2 regions of the Micromonospora musae genome follow, and region 1 is predicted to be linked to the other one. Evidence: riboswitches for the same ligand, from Rfam matches in the RefSeq annotation. Region 1 holds a riboswitch; the other holds the start of a gene.
The links. Region 1 has a riboswitch for glycine ahead of gcvP (aminomethyl-transferring glycine dehydrogenase). Riboswitches for the same ligand answer to the same signal wherever they lie in the genome.
Positions count from the first base shown of each region.

Region 1 (15,242 bases):
GCGCGGATCTCCCGCAGGGCCCGCCGCCGGGTGTCGCCGCTGAGGGTGTCGACGTAGAGCCGGCCGGCGAGGTGGTCGGTCTCGTGTTGCAGGGCGCGGGCGAGGAATCCGCTGCCGGAGATGGTCAGCGGCTCGCCGTGCTGGTCGAAGCCGTGGGCGGTGGCGTGCAGGGCGCGGCGGGTCGGGAAGTACAGGCCGGGGATGGAGAGGCAGCCCTCGTCGTCGACCTCGGTCTCCTCGGAGAGTTCGATCGTCGGGTTGACCAGGTGGCCGCGGTGCCCGTCGGCGTCGTAGACGAACACCTGGGCGTCGACGCCGATCTGCGGGGCGGCGACACCGGCGCGTCCGGGTTCGCCGAGCAGGGTGTCCATCAGGTCGCCGACGAGGGCGCGTAGTTCGGCGTCGAAGCTGGTCACCGGCGCGCACGAGGTGCGCAGCACGGGGTCGCCGATGATCCGGATGGGGCGCATGGTCATGTCGGCAAGATTATCCGGCGGTGCGGCGGCCGCGGATGAGCACCTCGATGCCGTCGAGGATGCGCGCCAGGCCGAACTCGAACGCCCGTACGGGGTCGCCGGCGGCCTGGTACTCCTGGCCGGCGGCCGCGCCGACCCGGGCGGCGAGGGGGAAGCGGTGGGGGTCCATCGCCTTCTCCAGGTAGGGGGCGTGGGCGTGCCACCACTGTTGTTCGGTCAGGCCGGTGCGTTCGGCGGCCTGGGCCTGTTCGACGGCGCCGCGGACGGCGCCGTGGACGAACCCGCCGACGAGGGTGAGCACGGCGTCCATCTCGAGGTCGGTGAGGCCGATGCCGTCCACGGCGCGCAGCTCGCGTTCGTAGCGGGCGATCAGGTTGGGGCCCAGGGGTGGGCGGCTGGTGGCGACCTGCAGCAGCCACGGGTGGCGCAGGTACAGCGCCCAGGTCTGCTGGGCGAGGTCTTCCAGCCGGTCGCGCCAGGTGTCGCCGGTGGGCTCACTGGTGAGGGTCTCGCCATAGGCGGTGTCGAGCATCAGGTCGAGCAGTTCGCCCTTGCCGGGTACGTGCGTGTAGAGCGACATGGTGCCGACGGCGAGGCGTTCGGCGACGCGGCGCATGGACAGCGCGCCGAGCCCTTCGGCGTCGGCCAGGTCGATGGCGGCGCGGATGATCCGCTCGACGCTCAGGTCGGCGCGGCCCTTGCGGCTGGCGGGTTCGCGGGTTCGCCAGAGCAGGGCGAGGCTGCGCGCGGGGTCACCGGTGCCGCTGTACTCCGTGGTCACGTCCGGTGACTCTACCGCCGCCCGGACGTACGCCGTACGGCGCCGGAGGCGGCGGCCTGTGCGGGCGCAGCGCTCGGCGCGCGACGGCGGCCAGGGTGGCCAGGGTGGCCGCAATGACCGGCGTGGAGTGCACACCGCTAACGTAACGCCGCTGTCGTCTCTGGGGAGGGCCGGATGTATCCACTGGTGGAGCCGTACGCCCACGGCATGCTCGACGTCGGCGACGGCCAGCACCTCTACTGGGAGACCTGCGGCAACCCGCAGGGCGTACCGGCGGTGGTGCTGCACGGCGGTCCCGGCTCCGGGGCCACGCCCGGCTGGCGGCGCTACTTCGACCCGGCCCGCTACCGGGTGCTCCTGTTCGACCAGCGGGGCTGCGGACGCAGCCGCCCGGACGCCGCCGACCCGCACGTCGACCTCTCCGTCAACACCACCGCTCACCTGATCGCCGACATCGAACGGCTGCGCGAGCACCTCGACGTGGACCGGTGGCTGGTGCTCGGCGCGTCGTGGGGCTCCACCCTCGCCCTGGCGTACGCCCAGCGTCACCCGGAGCGGGTCAGCGCGATGGTGCTGTTCAGCGTGGTCACCACCAGCCCCGGTGAGGTCGAGTGGATCACGCGGGAGATGGGCCGGATCTTCCCCGCCGAGTGGGCCCGTTTCCGCGACGGCGTGCCGGCGGCCGACCGCGACGGTGACCTGGCCGACGCGTACGCCCGGCTGCTGGCCGACCCCGACCCGGCCGTACGGGAGCGGGCCGCCCGCGACTGGTGCGCCTGGGACGACACCCATGTGCGCACGGTCCCCGGCGCCGGTCCGGACCCCCGCTTCGAGGATCCCGAGTTCCGGATGCGTTCGGCCCGGCTGGTCACCCACTACTGGCGCAACGCCGCGTTCCTGCCCGACGGGCAGCTGCAGCGCGACGCGCACCGGCTGGCAGGGGTGCCCGGGGTGCTGCTGCACGGCCGGTTGGACATCAGCAGCCCGCCGGTCATCGCGTGGCAGCTGGCGCAGGCCTGGCCGGATGCGCGCCTGGAGCTGGTCGAGGCCGCCGGTCACGGCGCCGGACGCGGCATCGGCGAGCGGGTCGTCGCCGCGCTGGACGACTTCGCCCGCTGAGCAACCCACGCTCGACACCGCGACCGCGCGCGGCGGTCGACGCAGGAGCGGCTCGCGCTGCTCCGCAAGGCCGACCTGATCTCCCGGGAACGCAAGGAGGGCGTGCCGGGTCAGCCGGCGAGGGCGGCGCGCACCGGGAGGCTCTTCGCGGCGGCCTCGGCGACCTCCGCCCACGGGTCGCTGTCCCAGGTGATGCCGCCGCCGGCCCACACGTGCAGCCGCTGGCCGTCGGCGGCGGCGGTGCGGATGGTCAGCCCCAGGTCGATCCGGCCGGGGGCCACCCAGCCGAGCGCGCCCATGCCGGCGCCGCGGCCGACGGGTTCCAGGGCGGCGATCTGTTCCAGGGCGGCGCGTTTCGGCGCCCCGGTGACCGACCCGCCGGGGCAGACCGCGCGCAGCAGGTCGGCCAGGCCCAGCCCGTCGGCGACGACCGCGGAGATCGTCGACTCGGCCTGCCACAGGTCGCACCAGCGGCGTACCGCGAAGAGCTGGTCCACCCGCACGCTGCCGGTGCGGGCGACGCGGGCCAGGTCGTTGCGTTCCAGGTCGACGATCATCACGTGTTCGGCGCGTTCCTTCGCGCTGGCCCGCAGCTCCCGCGCGCCGGCGGCGGTGGCCGGGCGGGTGCCCTTGATGGGTCGGGTGACCAGCCGGCCGTCGGTGAGTTCGATGAGCGTCTCCGGGGAAGCGCAGCCGATCGCCCAGCCCGCGCCGGTCAGCGTGCCGCCGTAGCGGGCGCCGGGTAGCGCGCCGAGCCGGGTGAGGGCCGGCAGCGGATCGCCGGTGTAGCGGGCGGCGGCGTGCCCGACCACGTTGACCTGGTAGACGTCGCCGCGGCCGATGGCCTGGCGGACCGCCTCGACGGCTTCGGCGTGCTGCGTCGGGGTCCAGCTCTCCCGCCAGTCGCCGAGCCGCCAGGGTCCGGCGGCCGGCGGCGGTGGTGGTGGCGGTGCGTCGGTGTGGCCGTACACCACCACGGCGATCTCCGGCAGCGCCGGCGAGGGGGTCGGCGCACCGGCCGGCGCGCCGCCGATCAGCGCGCCTGCCGCGGCCGAGACGTAGAGGGCGGCGCCACAGGGACCGTCCGGGTCGTGGTCGGGGGCGGGGCGGGCCAGGTCGTCCAGCGGCAGGCCGTGCGCGGCGAGGAACTCCTGCACGTCGGCGGCGGGGTCACCGCCGTCGCTGGGGCGCCACTGCCAGCGGGCCCGTTCGACCAGGGTACGGCGGCAGCCGGCGGGCGCCGCCGGAACATCGATCGCTGCTACTGAAAGCGTGTCCACGCCGACTGGCCCATTCTTCCTCGTCCGTTCAGCGGATTTCCCGACTCGCCCGCGTGGACCTGCTCGATGCGGACCACTTTCGCTTGGTACTGTGCGTCACTGGTCATGTGAACCATGACACAGTGCCCCCACAGTCCGGAGAACCCGATGTGCCAGCACCAACCCACCTGCCCCTCCGCCGACGCCGTTGATCGGGAAGCCGCCCGGGTCCTCGCCTGCTTCCATGAGCAGGGCTGGAGCCTGCTCTGCAACGGCGTGATCGTCTTCGAGGACACCGGCGAACTGCTCCCCGACGGCAGCTGCATCGCCCCGCACCGCGGCCCCGCCCGACACGCCCTCGTCGCCTGAGCGACCACACAGCGTCACCGCACGTCCGTCGACCAGGCTAGCCCCGATCCGGGGCCGCCGCGGCCGGGTCGACGACGCCGGGGCGGTGCGATCCGACCGCCCCGGCTCGCCGCGATCAGTCCTCGAACGCCTCCGGCGACGGGCACGAGCAGACCAGGTTCCGGTCGCCGTACGCGCCGTCGATGCGCCGCACCGGCGGCCAGTACTTACCGGCCCGGTCCACCCCGGCCGGGTACGCGCCCACCGACCGCGGGTACGGGTGCGGCCACTCGTCACCGGTGACCATCGCCGCGGTGTGCGGCGCGTTGGACAGCGGGTTGTCCCCCGCCGGCCACCGCCCGGCAGCCACCTCGTCGATCTCCGCCCGGATGGCGATCATCGCGTCGCAGAACCGGTCCAGCTCACCCAGGTCCTCGCTCTCGGTGGGCTCCACCATGAGCGTCCCGGCCACCGGGAACGACATCGTGGGCGCGTGGAAGCCGTAGTCGATCAGCCGCTTCGCCACGTCGTCGACGCTTACCCCGGTCGCCTTCGTCAACGGACGCAGGTCGAGGATGCACTCGTGGGCCACCAGGCCCTTGTTGCCGGAGTACAGCACCGGGTAGTGGTTACGCAGCCGCGCCGCCACGTAGTTCGCGGCCAGCACCGCCACCCCGGTGGCCCGCGACAGCCCCTCCGCGCCCATCATCCGCAGGTACGCCCACGGAATCGGCAGGATCCCCGCCGACCCGTACCGGGCCGCCGAGATCGCCGGCGAGCCGTCGGCCCGCTCCCCCGCCGGGTCACCCGGCAGGTACGGGGCCAGGTGCGCGCGCACCGCCACCGGACCCACCCCCGGGCCGCCGCCGCCGTGCGGGATGCAGAACGTCTTGTGCAGGTTCAGGTGCGACACGTCCGCCCCGAACTTCCCCGGCTTCGCGAACCCGACCAGGGCGTTGAGGTTCGCCCCGTCGACGTACACCTGACCGCCCGCGTCGTGGACCTTCGCGCAGAGCTGCGCGATGCCCGTCTCGTACACCCCGTGCGTCGACGGGTACGTCACCATGATCGCGGCGAGCGTCTCCCGATGCTTGTCGATCTTCGCGTCGAGGTCGACCAGGTCGACGTTGCCGTCCTCGTCGCAGGCCACCACGACCACCCGCATCCCGGCCATCACGGCGCTGGCCGCGTTGGTGCCGTGCGCCGACGACGGGATCAGACACACGTCCCGGTGCCCCTCACCCCGGGCCCGGTGGTACGCGCGGATCGCCAGTAGCCCCGCCAGCTCCCCCTGCGAACCGGCGTTGGGCTGCACGCTGACCGCGTCGTAGCCGGTCACCTCGGCCAGCCACCCCTCCAGCTGGCTGATCATCTCCCGGTAGCCGGTGGTCTGCTCCGCCGGCGCGAACGGGTGGATGTGCGCGAACTCGGCCCAGCTGACCGGCTCCATCTCGGTGGTCGCGTTCAGCTTCATCGTGCACGACCCCAGCGGGATCATGCCCCGGTCCAGGGCGTAGTCGAAGTCGGCCAGCCGGCGCAGGTAGCGCAGCATCGCCGTCTCCGAGTGGTGGCTGTTGAACACCGGGTGGGTCAGGAACTCCGAGGTGCGGGCCAGCGCCGCCGGCAGCGCGGCGTCGACGTCCCCGTCGACCCCGGCCACCCCGAACGCCGCCCACACCGCCGCCACGTGCGCGCCGGTGGTCGTCTCGTCGCAGGAGACCCCGACCCGGTCGGCGTCGACCAGCCGCAGGTTCACCCCCCGCTCGGCGGCCGCGGCGACGACCTCGGCGGCCCGGCCGGGCACCGTCGCGGTGACGGTGTCGAAGAACGCGACGTCCGCGACGTCCACCCCGCCGGCGCGCAGGCCGGCCGCGAGCCGGGCCGCCATCTCGTGGGTACGCCGGGCGATGGCCCGCAGCCCGTCCGGGCCGTGGTACACGGCGTACATGCCGGCCATCACGGCGAGCAGCACCTGCGCGGTGCAGATGTTGCTGGTCGCCTTCTCCCGCCGGATGTGCTGCTCCCGGGTCTGCAACGCCAGCCGGTACGCCCGGTTGCCGTCCGCGTCCTTCGACACGCCGACCAGCCGGCCCGGCAGCATCCGCTCCAACCCCGAGCGCACCGCCAGGTAACCGGCGTGCGGGCCACCGAAGCCCATCGGCACACCGAAACGCTGGGTGGTGCCCGCGGCGATGTCCGCGCCGATCTCCCCCGGCGCGCGCAGCAGCGTCAACGCCAGCAGGTCCGCGGCGACGGTCACCACCGCCCCGGCGGCGTGCGCCGCGTCGACCAGCCCCGCGTGGTCGCGCACCGCACCGGACGCCCCCGGGTACTGCAGGTGCAGGCCGAACAGCTCACCCGGCAGGGGTTCGGTCGCCAGGTCCAGCACCCGCACCTCGAGGCCGAGCGGCTCCGCCCGGCTGCTGATCACCGCGATGGTCTGCGGCAGCGCGTCGGCGTCGACCACGTACACGTTGCTCTTGCTCTTCGACGCGCGCCGCGCCAAGGTCATCGCCTCGGCCGCGGCGGTGCCCTCGTCGAGCATCGACGCGTTCGCGGTGGCCAGCCCGGTCAGGTCGGTGACCATGGTCTGGAAGTTCAGCAGCGCCTCCAGCCGGCCCTGGCTGATCTCCGGCTGGTACGGCGTGTACGCCGTGTACCAGGCCGGATCCTCCAGCACGTTACGGCGGATCACACCCGGGGTGTGCGTGCCGTGGTACCCCAGACCGATCATGGAAACGGCGACGGTGTTGCGGGAGGCGAACGCCCGCAGCTCGGCGAGCGCCTCCGCCTCGGTCGCCGGGTCCGGCAGGTCCAGGGTGCCGTGCCAGCGGATCACCTCGGGGATCGCCGCGTCCATCAACTCGTCGATGGAGCTGTGGCCGACGGTCTCCAACATCCGGCGCTCGTCGTCCGGGCCGGGGCCGATGTGACGGGTGGCGAACTCTGCGGTCATGGGCTGCGCTCCCGGGGGGCGAGGTCGAACAGGTCGGCCTCCCCCTCTGTCGCGCCCCGTGCAGCGCTCCACAGTGCCTGCCCACGAGGTCCTTTTGCCTGAGAGGTTCCGGGGAGGATTTGCCCCTTCGGCGCCGCCCGGGTACAGCTGGGCGGTCTCTCCCCCGTGGGTGTTACCGGCATGGTCAACGCTACCAGCGCTCGGGTTTCCGCCAGATTTCGTACCCCGGCCACGTGATCTTGCGCGCGGGTCCGGCCGGTGCCGTCCCGCGCGGGCGGGCCTCAGCCGGCGGCCACCGGCGTGACCGGCGTCACCGCCGCCGCGCCGACCGCCCGATCGGCCAGCGCGGGCAGCACGCGACCCAACGCCGCGTCCACGGTCAACGACGCGTACGCGTCCCCGCGGGTGGCCCCCTGGTTGACGATCACCACGGGGATGCCGAGCTTCGCCGCCCGCAGCACGAACCGCCGCCCCGACATCACCGTCAGTGACGAACCCAGCACCAGCAGCAGCCGGGCCCGCTCCACCAGGGCGAAGCAGCTCGCCACCCGCGGCGCCGGCACCGTCTCCCCGAAGAACACCACGTCCGGCTTCAACGTCCCCCCGCCGCAGACCGTGCAGTCCACCACGTGGAACCCGGCCTCCTGCGCGTCGTCGAGCTCCACGTCACCGTCGGGGTTCACCGCCGCGACCCGCGCCGCGAAATCCGGATTCGCCTCCCGCAGCCGCCGGTCCAGCTCCTCCCGCGAGACCCGGTTGCCGCAGTCCAGGCAGACCACCACGTCCAGACGACCGTGCAGCTCCACCACCTCGCGGCTGCCCGCCGCCGTGTGCAACCCGTCCACGTTCTGCGTGATCACCGCGTCGACCAGGCCGCCGTGCTGCAACCGGGCCACCGCCCGATGCCCGTCGTTCGGCCACGCGCGGGCCATCAGCCGCCACCCCACGTGGCTGCGCGCCCAGTAGCGGCGCCGCGCCAGCGGATCCCCCGTGAACGTCTGATACGTCATCGGGGTGTGCCGGCGCGCCGCCCCGCTGGGCCCCCGGTAGTCCGGGATCCCCGACTCGGTCGACAGCCCCGCCCCGCTCAACACCACGACACCGCCGCCGCTGACCCGCTCGACCAGCGCGTCGATCATCTCCGTCACGCCTCCATGCTGCCTCAGCGTCCACCGCCGCGCCCACCGGCGGCTAGGTTGGAAGGCATGCGCGTCGTCATCGCCGGAGGACACGGGAAGATCGCCCGCCTGCTGGAACGGGAACTCACCGACCGCGGCGACCACGCCGCCGGTCTGATCCGCGACCCCGACCAGTCCGCCGCGCTGACCGCGGCCGGCGCCCAGCCGATCATCTGCGACCTGGAACACGCGGACGTCACCGAGGTCGCCGGGCACCTCGCCGGCGCCGACGCGGTGGTGTTCGCCGCCGGCGCCGGGCCGGGCAGCGGTGCCGCCCGCAAGGACACCGTCGACCGGGCCGCCGCCGTCCTGCTCGCCGACGCCGCGCAGCAGGCCGGCGTCCGCCGCTACCTACTGGTCTCCTCGATGGGCGTGGAAGGTGAGCCGCGGCCCGGCACCGACGCGGTGTTCGCCGCCTACCTGCGGGCCAAGAAAGCCGCCGAGGACGACCTCGCCGCCCGAGACCTGGACTGGACGGTGCTGCGACCCGGCCGACTCACCGACGAGCGGCCCACCGGGCGGGTCACCCTGGCCCGGCGGGTGCCCTCCGGCGCGGTCACCCGCGCCGACGTCGCCGGCGTCCTGGTCGCGCTGCTGCACACCCCGGCCACCGCCGGGGCGATCCTGGAACTCGTCGCCGGCGACACCCCGATCGCCGAGGCGGTGACCGCAGGCTGACCGGCGACGCCGCCGGTCAGCGCTGGTGGTGTCGCGGCAACGCGGTCTGCTGCGCCCCGGCCGCCACGGCCTGCCCGACCAGGCGGTCGACGGTCCGCGCCAACTGCTCACTGCCGTCGTCGAGATGCCGCGCCGCCGCCTGCATGTGCGAGATCATCATCTCGCCGAAGATCCGCAGCGCCTCTCGCGTCGCCACGGAGTCGTCGAAGCTCGGCCCGGCGTTGCTGCGGTACTCGTTCACGGCCCGCTCCGCCTCCTGCCTCGCCTCCTCCACTGCGGCCTGCATGTAGCTCTCGTACTGGGTACGGGCGTACTCGGCGACCCGACGCGCGTAGTCGTGCGCCTGCGCGATGATCTGCTCCGCCTCCCGCTGCGCCGCGGAGAGGAGGTTCACCTCCTTCGCCGCCGGCATCGGAGTCGCCGTGTTCTTGCTCGGGATCACCCCGTGCCGGTGCAACTCCACCCGGTCGTTGAGCCGCTCGTTCTCCGCGCGGAGGGTCGCGAGCTGCGCCGACAACAGGTCGAGCTCGTCGGCGACCTGCATCCGGAACCGGTCCACGTCGGTGTTGTCGTAGCCGCGGCGGGTGAACGACGCCGAGGAGAACTCCCAGCGGCGCACCCGGTCGGCAGTCATCCGCACCTGGACACCGCCGGACACCTGCTGCATCCCGTCGTACCTGCTGATCGGGGTCGCGCTCACCGCACTGACCTTTCGTTAGCGGCCACGGCCGGCACGAGTCGACTCCTCGCGCTCACCGGGCACCTCGGGAGTTGTCAGGCGCGGACGCATCCAGCGCCGTCCGCCACGCCGGCCCGTACCAGTGCTTGCCGAGCCCCTCGTGGTGCAGCTGCCCCGCGTGGTAGCCGGCCCGAGTCAACGTCTGAACGGAGTGACCGACCATCTCGTCGGAACCGCACACGTACACGTGCCGGGACCGCCAGTCACCGTCGGCCAGCGCCCGATCCGCCGCGTGCACGAACTCGCCAGGCCGCTGCGGGTCCGCACCGACCACGTACGTCACCGTCAACCACGGGAACGACGCGGCCAGTTTCTCGATCGCATCCGTGTCGTAGAACTCCAGCCGCGACCGGGCCCCCACGTACAGGTCGACCCGGCGGCCGGAGCCCTCCGCGGCGACCTGCTCCACGATCGACTTCACCGGCGCCCAGCCGGTGCCGCCGGCCAGCAGCAGCAGGTCACTGGCCCCGGCCGAGCGCAACGTCAGCTGGTCGCCCACCGGCGAGGCCAAGTGCAGGTGGTCACCCACCGCCAACCCGTACACCAGGCGGGACGAGACCACGCCGCCGGGCGCGGCCCGCACGTGCAGCTCCAACGTGCCGTCCTGCCGCGGCGCGTTCGCCGGCGAGTAGTACCGCCACGACCGCACCGCCGGGTGCGACACCCCGATCGACTGCCCGGGCATGAACGGCAGCAGGTACTGCGGACGCAACGTCAGCACCGCCACGTCGAACGCCCGCCGCTCGTGCGCCACGACCTCGGCCACCCACCACGGCGGGGCCACCGCCTCCGCCGCCTGCGCGGCGTCGATCATCACCTGCGACACCAGCCCGTACGCGCCCGCCCAGTCCTGGGCCAGCTCGTCGGTCCACTGCTCGCCCAGGAAGTGCTGCAACGTGGCCAGCAGCGCCTCACCGACGGCCGGGTAGTGCTCGGGGCGCACCGCGAACTTCCGGTGGTCGGCGCCGAGGTCCTGCAGGAACCCGACGAGCCGGTCGACCTGGTCGACGTTGGTCACGATGTGCGCCAACGCGGTGACCAGCCGATCCCGCTGACCGGCCATGTTCGTGGGGAACATCTGCCGGGTCTCGGGATGGTTCAGGAACAACGCCGAGTAGAAGTAGAGCGGCACCTGGTCGCCGTGCGCGGCGACCAGGGACCAGCTCTGCTTGAGCCGTGCGACGTCCACGTTCAGGCGCCCGGACGGTTCCCGGTGGCCACCACCTGGTCCTGCACCTCACCGAGCACCGTACGCACGTGCGCCAGCACGTCGGCCGGCACCCCGAGCTGCGTCAGCACCTCGGTCAGGTGGGCACCCACCTTCGCGTAGTGCGCGACGGGGATGTTCATCGGCTGGTGCGCCTCGGCCAGGCCGCGGCCGGTGTACTCGTTCGGACCGCCGAGGACCACGGTCAGCATCAGCGCCAGGTGCCGGCGCTGGCCGGTCATGTCCACGTCGGTGAAGTAGCCGGCGAGCTCCGGGTCGGCGAGGACCCGGTCGTAGAACAGCTCGACAGCGGCCTTCACCGAGCTGGCACCGCCGATCCGCTGGTAGTGCGAGACGGGGGTGGTCTCTGACGTAACCGTCACGGTCTTTCCTTCCGAAGTGGAGGGGTGGCGCGAGGGGCAGGCGGTCCGCCGGCGCGACGGGTGACGCCCGGTGGGGCGACACCCGTATCCGGGCCAACCGCGTCAGGGACCATAGCGCGTCAAGCCGTTCCGGTCATGGCCCCCCTATCAAATTCCTGACACTGTCCACCACGGGCAGTGACGAAAACCGCTACCTCATGATCAACCAGAGGCGACTGTGACAGCACCCTCCGTGACCGGCATGCGCCGGCCGTCCACAACAGAACCCGCCGACAAACCCGCCCCCCACAGCCGCTTTACCCCCGCTGACCACCGCAGACGGCAGCTGCCCGATCGCCTGACCAGGATCATCCATCCCGCCACAACGGGCTCCACCGCCCGTACGACCAACCCCGCCGAACGGCCGACCACCCGACCCCGCCCACACCCATCTATACGCAGAGTCACCATGAAAATTGCAACAACCATCGGCGCGTCGCACACACCCAACGTCACAGAGCCCACCGGCCCAGCCCCGGCGGACACGAAAAAGGCGGGCGCGTCACCCGACGCACCCGCCACGAACCCGCAGCAGAACCCGCTCAGCCCGCCTGTCGACGCGCCCGCCGAGCCGCCAACTCGTCCCCCACCGACTCCGGCGCCACCGCCGGCTCACCGGCCTCCGCAGCCTCCGCGGCCGGCTCCGCCGGCAGATGCGACAGCGAACCCTGGATCTCCTTGAACGCACCACCGATCGCGATGCCGAACACCCCCTGGCCACCCTGCAACAGGTCGACCACCTCTTCCGGGGACCGGCACTCATAGACCGTCGTACCGTCCGAGATCAACGTGATCCCCGCCAGGTCCTCGACACCCCGCGAACGCAGCGCCTCGATCGCCTTACGGATGTTCTGCAACGACACCCCGGCATCCAACAGCCGCTTCACGACCTTCAACACCACCAGGTCGCGGAACGAGTACAACCGCTGCGTACCGGAGCCCGACGCGTCCCGAACACTCGGCACCACCAGACCCGTACGCGCCCAGTAATCCAACTGCCGGTAACTGATACCCACCGCGTGGCAGGCCGTCACACCCCGATAACCCACCGAACCGTCACTATCCGTCGCCGACCACGGCGACGCCACACCCGGCTCGTCCAGCTCCGTACCCGGATCAGAATTCCGCGGCTCGTGCATCCGGACAACCTCCCCGCCCGTGCGGTGCCGCGTCGTTTCCGGGACGCGACCCCTCGACACGGAAACCCTATAGCGACAATCCGGGGTCACCGCGCAGAAACCGTCGCGACACGCCGCGCAGCCAGATAGAAGATCACCACACGAAGCGTGACGTCACCCACCGTGACGTCCGCAGCCGGCGAGCCACAACCGCCCGCCAACCACTCAGCCCGCGAAATCCTCCGGACGCACCTGCTCCAGGAACTCGCGGAACTTCTCCACCTCGTCCTCCTGCTCATCCGGGATCACGATCCCCGCCTCACTGAGGACCTGCTCGGCACAACGAATGGGAGCCCCCACCCGCAACGCCAACGCAATGGAATCGCTCGGCCGGGCCGACACCCGCACCCCGTCCCCGATCAACAGATCGGCGAAGAACACGTTGTCCTTCAACTCAGTGATCTCCACCGCACGCAACGGCGCCTCAAGCGCCGCCAACACATCCCGCAGAAGATCATGCGTCAACGGTCGAGCCGGCTTCACACCCTGCTGCTCGTAAGCGATCGCCGTCGCCTCGACCGCGCCGATCCAAATCGGCAGATAGCGGTCCCCCTCGACCTCCCTGAGCAGGACGATCGGCTGGTTACTGGGCAGCTCCACCCGAACCCCGACCACGCTCAGCTCGCGCACCGCCGCCTCCGTGTCGTTGTCACCTACGCCGCACCGCGCCCTTCCCTGCACGGTACACGGACCGCGACACGGCCGTCCCACGCGCTACCCGCACCACGCCCGCGCCAGAAAGGGGTTACCCCAGCAAGCCTACGACACGCTTCCCGAGAGAGATCTTTCCGCACACCGCCCCGACAACCGGCATCACCGGCCCAACGTCGAACGCAACCCGACCCGCACCAACGCCGCATGCAACTGCTGCGACAACGCCACCAACTCCCGCGCCGTCTCCGCAGCCCGCGCCCGCGCCGCCGGATCACTCTGCCGCACCAACGGCGCCACCAACTGCGCGAACAAACCGACCTCCCGGTCCGCCGCCGTCCGATAACCCCGCAGATGCCGCGGCTCCAAGCCGTACGCCGCCAGACCCGCCACCGCCCCAGCGATGATCAACGCGTCCCCGTCGTACCAACCCGGCGGATCAGACACCACCACACCGAGCCGCTCCAACTCCGCCAGCGTCGACTCGTCCAACCCACTACGAGCCAGCAGATCCGACCGGCCGAGCCGCACCTCCGACGACTCGACCGGCTCATCCGCCTCCCGACCCGGCACCTCACCACCCGGGCCGACCGCCACCAACGTCGGCCGCGACCGACCCGGCACCGCACCACCGGCATCCCACTCGGCCAGCTGCTCCCGAATCACCCGCAACGGCAGATACTGATCCCGCTGCGCGGTCAACACGAACCGCAACCGCGCCACATCGTCCCAGCTGAACTTCCGGTAACCAGCCGCCGTACGCTGCGGCTCGACCAGCCCCTCAGCCTCGAGGAAACGCAACTTCGAAATCGTGACGTCGGGGAAATCCACCCGCAACTGACCCAGCACCTCACCGATGCTCATCAGCGGCTGGGACCGGGCCGCCCCCGGTGACGTGGAGGCCGCAGGCTCGTTCACCCCCGGCCGGCCTCCTCCTCCGGACGCGGACCGGCGATGAACACCACCCGGAACTTCCCGATCTGAACCTCGTCACCATTGCTCAACGTGGCCGCCTCGACCCGCTCCCGGTTCACGTAGGTGCCGTTCAGGCTCCCCACATCACGAACCGTGAACGTCCCACCATCCCGGTGGAACTCCGCGTGCCGCCGCGACACCGTCACGTCGTCGAGGAAGATGTCACTGTCAGGGTGCCGGCCGCTGGTCGTCACATCGTGATCCAACAGGAACCGGGCCCCGGCGTTCGGACCACGACGGACCACCAGCAGCGCCATCCCGGGCGGCAACGAACCGGACATCCGGCTCGGCACCACATCGGTGTCCGGCCCCTCCAGCACTTCGTCGAGCGAACCGAGATTGAGCGTCGAAGTGACGTCGAGCGGGGGGAACTCGTCGTCTGGGCGCGTCATGGGACCACCTCACGGATCTGTTCGGTCGGCGTCGGGTAATGGCGGGTCTGGCCGCCGGGCAGTCGCACACCCGGCGGCTGGCTCCCCGTGCCCGGGAAGGCAATTCCGCAACGCTCAACTATTGGGTTCTCGGTCGACTGGGCGAGCCTAGCCAGCGCCGAAAAGCAGGGCAACCGGACGCGCGGACTCAACAAGCGCACCGGATCAAGCTCACTCAGCTCTCGGTCAACTCGCGGTACGCGCCCGCAGTAAGCAGCCCGTCCACCGCAGTCGGATCATCCGGCGTGATCTCCACCAACCAACCCGCACCGTACGGGTCAGTGTTGATCACCTCCGGGGTGTCGCCGAGCGCCTCGTTGCGCGCGGCCACCGTACCGCTCACCGGGGAGTAGATCTCCGACACGCTCTTCGTCGACTCGATCTCACCCAGCGACTCACCGGCCGCCACCACCGCCCCCGCATCAGGCAGCTGAACGAACACGATGTCACCGAGCGCGTCCTGCGCGAAGTGCGTGATGCCGACCCGGACCACTCCGGTGCCGTCACCCGCCACCCACTCGTGCTCGGCGGTGTATCGCAGGTCATCAGGAATCACAGACGCGTCCTTCATCCATCGCGCCACGGGCACCCGCCCGCAGCGGCCACGCCCGGTCAGGAAACCGGACGGGCGTGTTCCAGCTTGATCGGCGCGTGCAGCGCCGAAACCTCGGCAGCCTCACGATCCTCAACGATCACGTTACCGCCGTCACCCTGGACCGACGCGACCACCCCACCAGGAATGTTCAACGCCGTACGCATCGTCGCCGGATCACCGATCACCGTGATCGTGAACGGACCCGTCAACCGCCGCCCGTCCACCACCAACGAACCGTTCTCCCCGTCC
Region 1 is NZ_RAZS01000003.1:733,739-748,980, reverse strand. Features, by position in the region: gene def (peptide deformylase) at 1-476, opposite strand, end outside; gene D7147_RS11505 (TetR/AcrR family transcriptional regulator) at 487-1,257, opposite strand; gene pip (prolyl aminopeptidase) at 1,432-2,376, shown strand; gene D7147_RS11495 (chorismate-binding protein) at 2,487-3,656, opposite strand; gene D7147_RS11490 (DUF5999 family protein) at 3,804-4,004, shown strand; gene gcvP (aminomethyl-transferring glycine dehydrogenase) at 4,120-6,939, opposite strand; glycine riboswitch at 7,016-7,113, opposite strand; gene D7147_RS11480 (NAD-dependent protein deacetylase) at 7,221-8,078, opposite strand; gene D7147_RS11475 (NAD(P)H-binding protein) at 8,145-8,795, shown strand; gene D7147_RS11470 (DivIVA domain-containing protein) at 8,812-9,495, opposite strand; gene D7147_RS11465 (globin domain-containing protein) at 9,548-10,723, opposite strand; gene D7147_RS11460 (group I truncated hemoglobin) at 10,726-11,124, opposite strand; gene D7147_RS11455 (MerR family transcriptional regulator) at 11,706-12,302, opposite strand; gene D7147_RS11450 (bifunctional nuclease family protein) at 12,507-12,971, opposite strand; gene ftsR (transcriptional regulator FtsR) at 13,155-13,856, opposite strand; gene odhI (oxoglutarate dehydrogenase inhibitor Odhl) at 13,907-14,359, opposite strand; gene gcvH (glycine cleavage system protein GcvH) at 14,574-14,954, opposite strand; gene D7147_RS11430 (DUF881 domain-containing protein) at 15,011-15,242, opposite strand, start outside.

Region 2 (15,242 bases), on a different contig from region 1:
CGAGCATGAGCCGGCCCAGCTGGTCGTAACCGACCCCGTCGGTGCCGAGCGGATGCCCCTGCTCCCCGGGGGCCAGGTGCACGGCGGCGAGGTCGGTGTGCACCTGGTCGGTGTGGTAGAAGAGCGGGCCGAGGAAGCAGAGCCCGGCCAGCAGGATGAACAGGCCCAGACCCACCAGGGCGAGCCGGTTCTCGCAGAAGACGACGAACCCCTGCCGCCAGAGGCCGCGTACCGGCGCCTCGGCGGCGTCGGCCGGATCGGGGGCGGCGCCGGGGCGGCCCGCGTCGGAGAGTGTGGTCATGACGAACTCCCGCGGAGTCGGACCCGGGGATCGACGGCGGCGTAGAGCAGGTCGGCGACGAGGGCGCCGACGACCGTCGCGATCGAGATGATGACGGTGACCCCGAGCAGGATCGGGAAGTCACGCTTCAACGCCGCCTGCCAGAACAGCTGCCCCATGCCGGGGAAGTTGAACAGGGACTCGACGACCAGCGCCCCGCTGAAGAGCGCCGGCAGGTACATGCCGAGCAGGGTGATGACCGGGAAGAGCCCGTTGCGCAGGGTGTGCCGCAGCACGACGCGCCGCTCGGAGAGGCCCTTGCTGCGGGCGGTGCGGACGTAGTTCTCGTTCAGGTTGTCGACCATCGTGGAGCGGACGTACCGCGAGTAGACCGCGATGGTGACGATGGCGAGCGTGATCGTGGGCAGCACCAGCCCCGCCGGGTCGGCGAGCACCTCCCCCACCGTGAAGCCCTGCGGCGCCTCGGGCGGCAGGATCGGCCACACCTGCGAGAAGAGAATGATCATCATGAGGCCCATGAAGAAGATGGGCGTGGCGTACGCCAGCAGCGACAGCGAGGTGATGGTGTAGTCGGGCCAGCGGTTGCGGCGTACGGCCTGGATCACCCCGAGCGGGATCGCCAGCACGATGGCGAGCAGGGTCGACAGCAGCGACAGCACCATGGTCTTCGGCAGCCGCTGGGTGATCGCCTCGACGACCGACTGGTTGAGCTGGTACGAGTAGCCGAGGTCGCCGTGCAGCAGGCGCTGCACGTACATCAGGTACTGCTGGATCCAGGGCCGGTCGTAGCCCATCTCGTGGTTGAACGCCGCCAGCTGATCCAGCGTCGCCTCCTTGCCCAGCGTGGCGCGCGCCGCGCCGCCGGGCAGCAGGTGCAGGATGAGGAACGCGATCACCGTGACGAGCACGACGACGACGAGGGCCTGGCCCAGGCGCGTGATGAGGTACCGGACCACCTGGTCGGTTCCTCCTCCCCGGTCGGGGCCCCGGCGGCGCGGTGCGCGCCGCCGGGGCCGGGACGATCAGTGATCGGTCACTTCCAGGACCAGTCCTGGAAGTACATGAGGTTCATCGGGTCCTGCGGCTCGACGCCCTGCAGGCCCGAGCGGTACGCCGAGTTCTGGTAGACGGGGTTCGGCATCCAGAGCACCGGCAGGTCCTTGGCGAGGAAGTCGTTGTACGCCTTGAGCGCGCTCTCGTCGCCGGAGAACTGGGTGGCCTCGATGAGCCGGTCGGCCTCCGCGTTGCTGTAGCTGCCCAGGTTCACCGGGGCGTCGGTGGCGAAGATCCGCTCACCGCTGGCGAAGGCCGGGTAGTACCAGCTGCCCTGCGAGCCGAAGAAGGACATGTCCCACGAGCAGGTCGCCTCGGTCGGCTTGCACGCCGGGGTGACGGCCACCGAGTCGGGGACCTCCTTGATGGTCAGCTGGATGCCGAGCTTGGACATCTGCGACTTGATCTCGGAGAACATCTTGGTGGTGGCGGCGAAGCCGGTCTGGCTGGTGACGGTGAGGTTCAGCGCGGCGCCGGCGGCGATGCCCTCGCCGCACTGGTTGGCCCCGGTGCCCGGCGTCTGGCAGGTGGTCTGCCCGTCCGGCGTCACCTTCCAGCCGTGGCCCTCCAGCAGCTCCTTGGCCTTGGCCGGGTCGAACGAGTAGACGCAGCCCGCGGCGTCGGTACCGTTGGCGCCCGGCTTCGCCGGCACCGGGCCGCAGGTCGGCGCCGCCGTGCCGGACCAGACCACCTTGCTGATGGTCGGCTGGTCGATGAGCATCTGCATGGCCTGCCGCAGGTACGGCTGCTTGAACAGCGACCCGGTCTTCGGGTTGTTGAAGTTCAGCTGCAGGTAGGTGACGGACCAGCCGTACCAGGGCGAGATCGTGTAGCCCTTGGACTTGAGGTAGCCCTCCTGGGAGACGTTCGCCGCGGGCACGTACCCGTAGTCGACGTCACCGGCGCGCAGCACGTTGAACTGGCTGTCGTCGCTGGTGAACGGCCGCAGCACGACCTTGGCCAGCTTCGGCTTGTCCTCGCCCGAGTACTTCGGCTGGGCGGCGAGGGTCACCTCACCGCTCGGCACGTACTTCGCGAGCTGCCACGGGCCGCTGTTGACCTTCCACAGGTCGTTGGAGTCGTACGTCTTCAGGTCCTTCGAGGCCGCGGTGAGGAAGTCGAAGACCTTCTTGGCGCCCTGCGGAGTGCTCGCCAGGTCGCCCACCGCGCCGGTGGCGGAGTCCTTGTCCCAGGCGTGCTGCGGCAGGGGCGTGATGCGGTTGAGCTGGTTGTCGACGAACCACGCGGTGTTGTAGGCCTGCTTCGTGGTGATCGAGAAGGTCTTGTCGTCCTTGATCGTCCACTGCGCGATGTTGTCGGGGAAGCCGCCGGCCCGGTAGGACGCCCACTTGTCCTTGTTCGCGGTGACCAGGTCGTACCAGAACTGGATGTCCTTGGTGGTGACCGGCTTGCCGTCGGACCAGGTGTTGTCCTTGAGCGTGATGGTCAGCGTCTTGCCGCCGTCACTGACCGCGGGCGGCTCGGCCATGGAGCGCTTCGGGTCGATGTTGTAGTGCGCCGAGCCGTCCAGCTTGTACTGGTAGAGCGACCGGTACAGCGCCTGGCCGAAGATGGCGTTCTCACCCTGCGTGAAGCCGGGCGCCGAGATCGGCAGGATCCAGTTCGGCGTGCGGAGGGCGACGGTCACGGTGTCCTTGCCCTGGCTGCCGCCGTCCTTCGACGAACCGCCGCCGCAGGCGACCAGGCCCGCCCCGAGGGCGAGCGCACTCGCCAGCGCCACGGCGCCGCGGAGGGCGCGCCCCGGAATTCTGCTCCTCATGAGTCTCCTCGATTGATGTGCACGTGCCCCGCGTCTCCGGGCGCCGGCGGCTTTGCCACAGGTACCGCCGCCTGGTGCCGATCCTCGACGATCAACGCGGAGAATCTATCCATGCCGAAGTTCTGAGTCAACGAAAAGTTCCCTCTTTATTCGCTGACTTTCGCCGGGTTATGATCGAAGTCGGCGAGGCATCGAAAGATGCTCTCCCGCGCGGACTCCGGAGCGCAACCTTGCTTTGGCCCTGCGACACACTGGGCAGCGCCGCCGGAGGACCGCCCGAGCAAGGAGAGACATCTTGGAAGCACCGATCTCCGCCACTCTGCGTGATCAGACGCTTCACCTGCTGGCCAGCGGTGCGGCCAGCTCGCGCGCGGACCTCATCGAGGCGCTCCAGGTCGCCCCCTCGACCGTCACGACGGTGGTGCGCCGGCTGCTCGAGGAGGGCGTGATCCTGGAGGAGGGCGTGGGTCGGTCCACCGGCGGGCGTCGCCCCCGGATCCTGCGACTGCGGGAGGCCGAGGGGTTCCTCGCCGTCGCGGAGTTGGGCGGCCGGCACGCCCGGGTCGGGTTGTGCGCGCCCGGCGGCGGGCTCCGCGCCACCGAGGAGGTGGCGATCGACATCGCCGCCGGCCCCGGCGACGTCTTCGACGTCGTCGCGGCGACGGTCACGCGACTCCGGTCGGCGTCCGCGCCCGGCGAGCCGCTGCTCGGCGTCGGCGTCGCCCTGCCGGGCCCGGTCGAGTTCCCGCACGGGCGCCTGGTCGGACCGGCCCGGATGCCCGGCTGGAGCGGTGTCGACGCGCGGGCCGACCTCAGCGCCCGCTTCCAGGTGCCGGTGGTCGTCGACAACGACGCCAAGGCGGCGGCCATCGGCGAGTACGTCACCCGGAGCCGGGTGGCCGGCGACATGATCTACGTGAAGGCCGGTACCGGCATCGGCGCCTGCCTGGTCAGCGGCGGGCAGATCTACCGCGGCGGTCGTGGGCTCAGCGGCGACGTCACCCACGTACCCGTGGCGGAGGGCGGCGAGCGGCACTGCTCCTGCGGCAGCCGGGGCTGCCTGGAGACCGTCGCCAGCGGCGCGGCCCTCGCCCGCGAGCTGGCCGAGCAGGGTTCGTCGGCGACCACGGTCGCCGAGATCGTGACGGCGGTGGGCGACGCCGACCCGACCGCGGTGACCATGGTGCGCCACGCCGGCAGGCTGCTCGGGGTGGCCCTCTCCGGCCTGGTCAACTTCCTCAACCCCGACAGCGTCGTCATCGGCGGCGCCCTCTCCAGCCTCGACGTCTACGTAGCCGCGACCCGCGGAATGCTCTACGAACGCTGCCTACCCTCCATGACCCAGTCCCTGACCATCGAAGCCAGCATCGCGGGCCCGGACGCGGCCCTGGTCGGCCTCGGGCACCTGCTGCGCACGACCGCTGACGTACGACTCTCCTGAGGAGCCACCACCCGTGCCACGCCCACTCCGCATCGCCATCGGCGGAATCCACATCGAGTCCAGCACCTTCTCGCCCCACCTGAGCAGCGCCGACGACTTCGAGGTCACTCGGGGCGACGCGCTGCTGGCCCGATACGACTGGCTCTCCCCCGCCCGCCCCTGGGCGATCGACGTCGAGTGGATCCCGCTCGTGCACGCCCGGGCCCTGCCCGGCGGTGCGGTGGAGCCGGCGACGTACCAGGCCTGGGCCACGGAGCTGGTGGAGAAGCTCGCCGCCGCCGGCCCGCTCGACGGCATGCTGCTCGACATCCACGGGGCGATGAGCGTCGTCGGGCTCGACGACGCGGAGGGCGAACTGGTCACCGCCGTCCGCTCGGCGATCGGGCCGGAGCCGTTCGTCTCCGCGGCGATGGACCTGCACGGCAACGTCTCGAAGGTGCTCTTCGACGCCTGCGACCTGCTCACCTGCTACCGCACGGCACCGCACGTCGACGTCTGGGAGACCCGCGAGCGCGCCGCCCGGAACCTCGTCGAGGCGTTGCGCCGGCGGCAGCGCCCGCACAAGGCTCTGGTCCACGTGCCGATCCTGCTGCCGGGCGAGATGACCAGCACCCGCGAGGAGCCGGCCCGGGGACTCTACGCGCGGATCCCCGAGGTCGAGGCGCGCGACGGCATCGTCGACGCGGCGATCTGGATCGGGTTCGCCTGGGCCGACCAGCCGCGCTGTCAGGGTGCGGTGGTGGTCACCGGCACCGACGCCGACGCCACCGCCGAGGCGGCGCGTGAGATCGGCGGCCACTTCTGGGAGGCCCGCGAGGAGTTCGCCTTCGTCGCCCCCACCGGCACCATGGACGAGTGCCTCGACACCGCCCTGGCCGCGGTCGCCGACCCGGCCCGGCGACCCTTCTTCATCAGCGACTCGGGCGACAACCCCGGCGCGGGCGGCGCCGACGACGTCACCTTCGCCCTCGAACGGATGCTGGCCCGCCCGGAGCTGCGCGACGGCTCCCGCCGCGCCGTCTTCGCCTCGCTGGTCGACCCGGAGGCGGTGGCGCAGATCGCCGACCAGCCGCTCGGCGCACCGGTCCGGGTGACGGTGGGCGGGCGGATCGACTCCCGCGACCCGGGGCCGCTGCCCCTCGACGGGATCCTGGAGGCGGTCGCCGACGACCCCGACGGCGGGCGGTGCGCGAGCGTACGGGTCGGCGGTGTCAGTGTCCTCGTCACGTCCCGCCGGATGCAGTACCGCCTGCTGAGCTCCTACGCACGACTGGGGATCGCGGTCGACCAGGTCGACCTCGTCGTGGTGAAGATCGGCTATCTCGAGCCCGAACTCTTCGACGCGGCCGGCGACTGGCGACTGGCCCTCACACCGGGCGGCGTCGACCAGGACCTCCTGCGGCTGCCGTACCAGAACGTGCTGCGGCCGATGTTCCCGCTGGACCGCGACTTCACCGCGGACCTCACCGTGGTGACCGGGTGATCGCGTGACCCGACCCGAAGAGCAGTGCGTCCTCGCCGTCGACGTCGGAGGGACGACCATCAAGGGCGCCGTGGTCGGCGAGGACGGCCAGATCCGGCACTCGCTGGTCGTGCCGTCGCAGGCGGACGACGACCCGGTCAAGGCGGTCCGGTCGCTCTGCCGCCGGCTGCGCGACGACGCGCTCGCCCTCGGCGTCACCCCCGCCGCGATCGGGGTGGTCACGCCGGGCCTCGTCGACGAGGTCGAGGGGGTGGTGCGGTACGCCGCCAACCTCCAATTCCGCAACGTGCCGCTGCGCGCCCTGATCGGCGACGACCTCGAACTTCCGGTCGCGGTCGGGCACGACGCGCGCGCGGCCGGCGTCGCCGAGGCGGTGGGCGGGGCGGCCCGCGGACTCGACAACTTCCTGCTGCTGCCGCTGGGCACCGGCATCGCCGCGGCCGTGGTGGTGCACGGCGTGCCGGTCTCCGGCGCGACCGCCTCGGCGGGCGAGGTCGGCCACATCCCGGTCTACCCGGGTGGGGAGCCCTGCACCTGCGGCCAGCGGGGGTGCCTGGAGGTGTACGCCTCCGCCGGCGGCCTGGCCCGCCGCTACGCCCGGGCCGGCGGAACGTCCGGACTGGACAGTCGGGCCATCGCCGACGCGGTGGCCACCGATCCGGTGGCCCGCACCGTGTGGGACGACGCGACCCGGGCCCTGGGGACCGCCTTGGCCACTCTCACCCTGACCATCGACCCGGCTCGCATCGTGCTCGGTGGCGGGCTGGCCGACGCGGGCGCGCTCTTCTTCGACCCGGTACGCGACGCCCTCCGGGCGGCCCTCGCCTGGCGGACGCCGCCACCGGTGCTGCGCTCCGCCTTCGGCGCCCAGGCCGCACAGATCGGCGCGGCAGTGCTGGCCCGACGGGAGGCAGGTCTGCCCGTTCCGGACGGCTGGGGCGCCCCCGAGCAGGTGCCTCCCACCGACTGACGGCGGATCACCGGATCCGGGCCGGGGCGGGCGTCGCTCGTCGCCCCGGCCGGGACACCGGTCGAGCCGCGCCGGACGGCGTCGCACCGGACCGTCGCATGTCGGCAATCCGTCGTTGTCTGCCGGGTGACCCCTCCGTAGCGTCGCGACTACAGATCGATGCCACGCGGAAGGGACCCCTCGTGACCGAACTCGTCGCTCCGCAGCTCGTCGTGAACAGCAGGATGCTCTACTTCGGGTGGACGCCCGCCGACCCCGAGGCCGTGGCCGCGCTCGTGCCCGACGGGCTGAAGCCCGCACCGAACCGGCAGGTCTTCATGAACCAGTACGTCGTCGACGACCCGGGGCAGACCTCCGGCTTCGGCGCCTACTCGCTGACGTACATCGGGCCGGACCTCTCCGGGGTCGACGCCCCCGACGGGATCACTCCCGGTCGCTGGTGGACGCACTACTTCAACTCGAGTCCGGTCGTCCGCGCGTACGCCACCGCCCGCGGCGTGCCCGCGACGGCGGGGACCACCACCATCGAGGTACGGGGCAAGCGGCTGGTCGCCACGACCGATGCGGACGGCGTGCCCGTGATCAGGGCGACGGCCCGGGTCGGGCGCACCGGTGACGCGGTGAACCGGGGGCAGCTGCGCTACCTCACCCGGGTCGACGGCGCCTTCGTCAGCGGCAACTACCCCTTCGTGGCGGAGCCGGTCGACCCCTTCGAGGTGGAGTCGCTGGAGTTCCTCGAGCCCGAGCACCCGGTGTACGCGCTGCGCCCGGCCGATCCGCTGGAGGTCGTCTGGGGCTTCTACTCGCCGCGCTCGTCGTTCGCCTATCCCGGCGGAGAGTCGGTGCTCGACTGACCGCCGGAATCCCGGGTTCCGCCCGTGGCGCCAGCTCCGGCACCACGGGCGGAACGTTCAGCGGGCGGTCGCGCAGGTGGCGCAACCGATCAGCTCCAGCGACACCTGCAGCCGCTCGAGGCTGATGTTCTTGGCGATGGTGTCCTCCGGCGTGTGGTACGGCGGCTCCAGCAGCGCCGGGGTCTCCTCGCCGCGCCACGAGAAGTCGGTGTGACCCCGGCCACCACCGGCTGCGGGACCGCGCGCTCGCCCGGCATCCCGGAGCGGATCCCGAACGCCGCCGCGCTACTGTCGGTAATTGCCGATCAAGGGATGACCGGTGGGAGGAAAAGGGCCAATGAGCACGTCCATCATCGTCGGCGGCAGCAACGGGCTGGGCCGGGCCATCGCACAGCACTTCGCGGACCGCGGGGACACCGTCGTCATCACCAGCCGGGACAAGGCGCGCGCCGAGGAGGTCGCCGCGGAGATCGGCGGCGCGACCCGAGGGCTGGGCGCCGACCTCTCCCGACCGGAGACCATCGCCGCCGCCTTCGGCGACGTCACCGAGGTCGACAACCTGGTCATCACCGCCACCAGCCAGACCCCGAACAGCCTCGGCGCGTTCGACCTGGAGGCGGCGATCACCTCGGTGACCATCAAGCTGGTCGGCTACGCCGAGACGGTGCGGGTCCTGCGCGACCGCTTCCGCCCCGGCGCGTCGGTGGTGCTCTTCGGTGGCGTCGCCAAGGACCGCCCGTACCCCGGATCCACGATGGTCACCACCCACAACGCCGGCCTCACCGGCCTGGTGAAGACCCTCGCCGTCGAGATCGCGCCGTACCGGATCAACGCGCTGCACTCCGGCATCGTCGGTGACAGCCCGAAGTGGCGCGACATGCCCAACCACCCGCACGTCGCCCGCACCCCGATCGGCCGGCTCGTGACGATGGCGGAGATCGTCGACGCGACCGACTTCCTGCTGCGCAACGGCGGCATCAACGCGCAGGAACTCTTCATCGAGGGTGGGGTCCTGGCCGGCTGAACCCGGTCGACACAGCCGTGAGCCGAGCGGCCGCCGGGGATTCCCGGCGGCCGTTCGGCGTATCAGGTGCGGCGGCCGCCGGGGGGCTGCGCCGGAACGCACCCGGCGGTAGGGTGTCGGTTCATCCCTTGTGGACGTCCGTGCGGGGCCGGTGACCTGACGCCCGGCGGCGCGGGCGAGACCCGGAGGACCGCGCACTACCGACGGAGGGGACCGGCATGGTCGGTGCGAGCGACGAGAACGAGGCGAAGCCGGCGACCGCGGCCCGGATCTACGACTACTACCTCGGCGGCACGCACAACTTCCCGGCCGACCGGGAAGCCGCCGAGGCGATGATGCGGGTGCTTCCGTTGGGGCCACAGCTGGCCCGGACCAACCGGGCGTTCCTGCGGCGCGCCGTACGTCACCTCGCCGAGTCCGGCGTACGGCAGTTCCTCGACGTCGGCTCCGGCATCCCCACCGTGGGCAACGTCCACGAGATCGTCCAGCAGATCGCGCCGGAGACCCGGGTGGTCTACGTGGACATCGACCCGGTGGCGGTGGCGGAGAGCGAGGAGATCCTCAAGGGCAACGAGCTGGCCGCCGCCGTGCACGGCGACCTCCGCGAGCCGGCGAGCATCCTCGCGCACCCGCAGGTCAACGCCCTGCTCGACCTCGATCGGCCGGTCGGTCTGCTGTTGGCGGCCGTGCTGCACTTCGTGCCCGACGACGATGTCGCCTACGGCGCGGTCGACCGGCTGCGCGCGGCGCTCGCGCCGGGAAGCCACCTCGTGATGTCGCACGCGACCACCGACGAGGTACGGCACGACCAGGACGAGCTCGACGTCGCCCATGACATCTACCGGCGGCGCACCACGACCCCGCTCGGTCTGCGTAGCCGGTCGCAGTTCGAGCGCTTCTTCGCCGGGCTGGAACTCGTCGAACCGGGCGTGGTGTGGCTACCGCTGTGGCGCCCCGCCCCGGACGACCCGCAGTACTTCGCCGACGACCCCCGGCGTAGCGCCGGCCTGGGTGCCGTCGGCCGGGTCCCCTAGGTTCGCCGCGGACCCGGCCTGCTCGCCTGAGCGCCTCGGCCGCTCTCGCGGTCAGGGGCCGAAGGTGAAGACGTATGCGCGGCAGCCGGGCTCCTCGGCGACGAGGGTGAGCAGGTGGTCTCCGCGCGCCGCACCGGCGACGAGCCGGACCATGCCCGGCCGGTCGACGCGCACCACGCCGTCCGCGTCGACGTCGGCGCCACCGCGGTCCGCCACCGGCCGCCCGTCCAGCAGCACCCGCAGCGCGGCCCGGCCGGACGATCCGGGTTCGACGACGAGGTTCACCTCACCGGCGTCGAACGGCAGCGCGAGCTCGCCGGCGCCGCTCACGAGTTCGACGTAGTCCCCGCTGTCGCGCCAGTCGCCGGTCAGCTCGAAGGCGCCCGGCAGCCGCCGGTCGACGCCGAGGTACGTCTCCTCGGTCACCCCCGCGTACGAGGGCTGTTCGGTCGCCGCGAAGGTAGCCACCTCCGGGGTGACCGAGGGCAGCTCGACATCGGGGTCCCGGTCCACCAGGAGCTGCCGGAGCACCGCCTCCGTCCGGTCGTACTCGCCCTCCCCGATCCACCGGGCGACGCGCTTGCCGTCCGCGTCGAAGAGGTAGCGGGCCGGCCACGCGATGTTTTCGAGGGCCGACCAGACCGTGAAGTCGTCGTCGAGCGCGATCGGATAGCTGAGCTGGTGGTCCCGGATGCCCCGGTCGATGTTCTCGGCGTGCTTGCCGAATTCGAACTCGGGTGCGTGCAGGCCGATCACGGTGAGGCCCCGGTCGGCGTAGTCGCGGTGCCAGGCCCTGACGTAGGGCGCGGTGCGGATCCAGTTGATGCAGGTGTACTCCCAGATGTCGACGAGGACGACCCGGCCGGCGAGCGCGTCGGGTGTCAGCGGTGGCGAGTTCACCCACCGTCGGACGTCGAGGGGCGGCAGCCGCACGGTCACCGTGATCTCGTCATCCGCCGGCCGTCCCGCCCCGGTACGGAGCCAGGAACGTCGTCAGCGCCGCGAGCAGCTCCTCGGGCGCCTGCTCGGCGAGCCAGTGGCCGGCACCGGGAATGACCACGGTCTGCACGTCGTCGGCGAGGGCCGTCATGGCCTGCCCGGGGCGGTCACCCCAGCTCTGCTCTCCGCCGATTCCGAGCACGGGCATCCCGAGCCGTCGGCTCTTACGCTGCTCGTTCTGGGCGAGGGTGGCGTCCCAGGCGCGGTAGAGCCCGAAGCTTCCGCGCCGGACGTCGGGGTCGGAGTAGAGGTCGAAGTAGTACCGCAGCGCGTGGTCCGGCAGCGGCTCCCCTCCCTGGATGGCGAACTCGTAGCCGTAGAAGATCTCCTCCCGGCCGCTCACCAGCTGTTCGGTCAGCTCGTCGTCGACCCGGTTGAAGGCGATGTGCCAGACCTTGTTGTTGACCGGCGCGGGAAGGAACAGCGGCGGTCCGGAGGACACCTCCGGCGGCCCGGGGATCTCGGCGACGACCAGGCGCTCGACCCGGTCCGGGTGGTCCGCCGCCAGCGCGTAGGCGATGATGTAGCCGGTGTCGTGGCCGACGACGGCGAACCGCTGGTGGCCGAGCGCGTCCATCAGCGCGACCAGGTCGTTGGCGAGGGTGGCGCTGTCGTACCCCTCCCGGGGCTTGTCGGTGCGCCCGATGCCACGCTGGTCGACCGCGATGACCTCGAAGTCCCGGGCGAGCGCCGGCATCACCAGCCGCCAGGCGTACCAACTCTCCGGCCAGCCGTGCACCAGCAGCAGCGGCGGACCCGCACCACCGACGACCACGTGCTGACGCACTCCGCCGGCCTCCACGTAGTGGCTGGCGAAGGTGTCGGTGAAGCCGGCCGGGAGCTGCGGAGCCTGCGAGACGGTGCCGGGACCCTCCGCGACGGGGTACCGCGCCGAAGACGAGCTCACGACGATCTCCTTTCGCCTCGCGACCCGGCGCGCGACGAAGGCGCCGGCCCCTCACGCCGCAGGCCACCGAGGGTCATGGCAGGGTCAGCCTAACCAGGGCGCGGGCGCGGGCGAGCCGATATGCGGCTTTCCGGCGTCGGCGCGGAGACGGCCGATCCGGTGTGGTGTCGGGGCCGACCCCGACACCACACCGGACCAGGTGTCACCGCCGCGAGCCGCTCACGTGAACTTCGGCGGCGGCGCGGGTTGCGCTAGTCGAGCGGGGGAAGGTTCGACGGAGGCAGGTCCGGCCCGAGGTCCGGAGCGGTCTCGGTCGAGACGATCCGCCGGGGCGGCCACTTGACCCCGCGCGGGGGCCAGGACTGTCCGGTCCGCTGCAGGAACCACTTCGGCGGCTCGTAGAGCGGGAGCTGATAGTCGTTCGGCAGCATGCTCTTCCACTTGATCTTGGAAGTGCGTCGGTCGAACTCCTCCTTCATCTCGGCCAGGATGGTCGGCTGGGTCAGCAGGTCGACGGTGGTGGCCGCGAGGTACTTCGCGGCGGCCAGCATGGAGACGTGCCCCGGGTTCGCTGCCGCGGTGGCGGTGTGGTGCCACGAGTGGTTCTTCGTACCGCCGGGCTGGTGCGCGGTGCCCATGGAGATGGTGGGCACCTGCCAGCTGATGTCGGCGACATCGGTCGAGCCGCCACCCATGAAGACCGGTGATGGAGGTCGAAGTTCACTGATCGTGCCCGAGAAGCCGGTCTCCGCCGAACCGTTCGACCGCTGCAGCGCCTTGCCGAAGCGCTGGTCGGCCTCGGAGAACGTCGGCGGGCCGACCTGCGTCATGTTGGCGTACATCAGCTCGGCGCCGCGCTTGTTGCCGAGCTTGTTCCACACGCCGCCCATGATGCGGTGCTCCATCCGGGTGCCGGTCGCCAGCGCGGCTGCCTCCGCGCACTTGACGATCTTGTCCATCAGGACCTTCGAACGGGCCGGACTGCCCTCACGCGCGTAGTACCAGATGCTCGACAGCGTCGGGAAGACGTTCGGCGCCTGCCCCGTCTGCCGGATCGCATGGTGCATACGGGCGGTGTGCGCCATGTCGCTCTCGCGAAGGAACTCGGTGAGCATCGCCATCGCCGTGACCGCGTCCTGGGTGGACCTGGTCTCCAGCGGGGAGCCGCCGTGACCGTCGGTGCCGAGGAAGTGGAAGGCGACGCTGTACATCGCGTTGCCCGAGCTCCAACTGGTGCTGTTGTTGGTGGCCGGGTGCCAGTCGACGAAGGCGTCCAGCCCCCGGTAGACCCCCGCCTTCACCGCGACCGACTTACCGACGAGCTGCTCCTCCGCCGTGGAGCCGAAGAACTTGATGGTGCCGTCGAGGTTGCGTGCCTTCATGGCCGCCGCCGTCGCCGCCGCGGCGCCGGCAGCCGCGGCACCCAGCGCGCAGTGCCCGCAGCCGTGGCCGAAGCCGTACGTGGGGGCGTACGGGTCATGGTGGTAGACCAGCGGGTTGTGCTTCGGGTTCCCCTTCTCCTGCGACAACCCGGGCAGCGCGTCGTACTCGCCGCTGAAGCCGATCACCGGCTTGCCGGTGCCGTGGCTGAACGTGGCCACGAACGCGGTGGGCATGCCGCCCGCACCCCACTCGATCGTGAACCCGTTGGCCGCCAGGAACTGCGCCTCCGCCCAGGAGGAGTTCCACTCCGCCAGCGAGGGTTCCGCGTACTCCCAGATCCGGTCGTTCAGACCGGCGATCCGCTCCGACTGGCGGTCGATCCACGAGATCGCGGCATCCTTGGCCTGCGAGTCGACGGCGAGGTTCGTCGGCGGCTCGTAGTTGACGAGATCGGACGGCATCGTCTTCGGGTCGAGCGCGAGGTCCGACGCGGCAGCCAGGGCCGGGTCCGCCGCCAGCGCGGGGGCGATCGCCAACCCGGCGCCGGCCATGCCGAGCAGCCCCAGCAGGTCCCGACGGCTGTAACCCGACGGATCGAGATGATCGGTTTCGCACATGGTGCAACGCTCCTCGATTGAGAGCTGATCAACCGGCCACGCTGACGGGTCATCGACAAGCCCAGGGACGATCGGCGACCCGGAGTCACGGAGTCGCGTCGGGAGGAAGGGCTGGAGGGGGGATCGGAGGCATGACGATGAGCCGGCTGACCATTGGACGCGGCGGGCGCCCTCCGTCCCCACTGTCTGTGTACCTGAGAGTGTCCCCGGCTCTCGCCGGCTTCCCCCTTCGGTGAGCGGCGCATGCCGCTGCTCTCCAGTGGCGCCTCGGAACTGCAGTACTTGGGCCTGTGAGTTTCCGGGGAGGTTGCTCCTTCGGCGCCCCCCTTGGCCAGGGGGAGGACTCTCCTGCAGCTCCTCAAACGGCTTATTTGATCCAACGCAGAAGGCGGCCGAATGTCAACCCTCGTCCCATGGTTGCTCAGTCAAGGATTCGGCTGCCTTCGATGTCGACACGACGAAATCAGGTCGATGAAACCGCTCAGCGGATCGGCTCCGGACTATGCGGCAGCGTCGCGCCGACCCCGCCACGCATCCGTACGGGTCACGCCGAACAGGATGCCGGCGTTGACGATCACGACGAAGATCGGGGCCAGCAGCTTCAGCGCCGGCATCACCGCGATCATCAGCACCAGCCAGCCGATCCGGGATCGGGAGAGCCGGTCGAGGAGCTCGTACTCGAAGATCACCCGTCCGAGCAGGAACAGGAACGAGCCGCCGACCACGAGCGCGACCAGACCGCTGTGCGTGCTTCCGAACGGCTCGGCGAGGGCGAGGTCCACTCCGGCGGTCGTCGCGATCACCCCGGCCACCAGAACGACGTAGACGTACGGCGCGAGGCGCACCGCGCGACGCGGATGCCGGCGCACCGATTTCTCGACGAGGAGTTCGGTCCGGAACACGTAGATCTGCCACAGCAGCAGCGCCGCGGCGATAGCCGCCAGGAAGATGACGACCCGCGCGGTGGCGAAGCCCAGAATGCTGAGTTTCAGCGTGGAGGCCAGCACCAGGTCGCCGATCACCAGAATGGCGATCTGCTGGTATCGCTCGCCGAAATGCGGGGTCAACCGGTCGTACTGTTCGAGTGGAACCCGGCCCAGCCCGGGCGTCGGAAAGCGCAGCGCGGCGACGATGTATTCGATTACGAGGGCGGCAGCCCATAACGCTCGACGCAATTCCGGATCGGTGAGCGCGCCGGCCAGCCAGAGCAGCCCGGAGAAGGCGAACCAGAACAGGAACAGCTTCACCCGGAGCTGCGCGAAGTGCCCGCGCAACGCCCGCACCAGCATGAGCCCGCGGGCCAGGTGGATGCCGACGTACGCGCCGGCGAAGAGGAGACCATGCTCGGCGAAGGCGCTCGGAATGGCCGCCGCCATGAGGCCCACCCCGAGCATGC
Region 2 is NZ_RAZS01000002.1:499,053-514,294, reverse strand. Features, by position in the region: gene D7147_RS06665 (ABC transporter permease) at 1-301, opposite strand, end outside; gene D7147_RS06660 (ABC transporter permease) at 298-1,257, opposite strand; gene D7147_RS06655 (peptide ABC transporter substrate-binding protein) at 1,335-3,134, opposite strand; gene D7147_RS06650 (ROK family transcriptional regulator) at 3,430-4,575, shown strand; gene D7147_RS06645 (M81 family metallopeptidase) at 4,589-6,058, shown strand; gene D7147_RS06640 (ROK family protein) at 6,063-7,028, shown strand; gene D7147_RS06635 (acetoacetate decarboxylase family protein) at 7,211-7,882, shown strand; gene D7147_RS06625 (SDR family NAD(P)-dependent oxidoreductase) at 8,220-8,906, shown strand; gene D7147_RS06620 (SAM-dependent methyltransferase) at 9,125-9,940, shown strand; gene D7147_RS06615 (thioredoxin family protein) at 9,992-10,879, opposite strand; gene D7147_RS06610 (alpha/beta fold hydrolase) at 10,890-11,846, opposite strand; gene D7147_RS06605 (amidohydrolase) at 12,098-13,846, opposite strand; glycine riboswitch at 14,113-14,207, opposite strand; gene D7147_RS06600 (low temperature requirement protein A) at 14,347-15,242, opposite strand, start outside.
Region 2: it holds a riboswitch for glycine, as region 1 does, so the genes downstream of both, D7147_RS06605 (amidohydrolase) here and gcvP (aminomethyl-transferring glycine dehydrogenase) in region 1, are expected to answer to the same signal.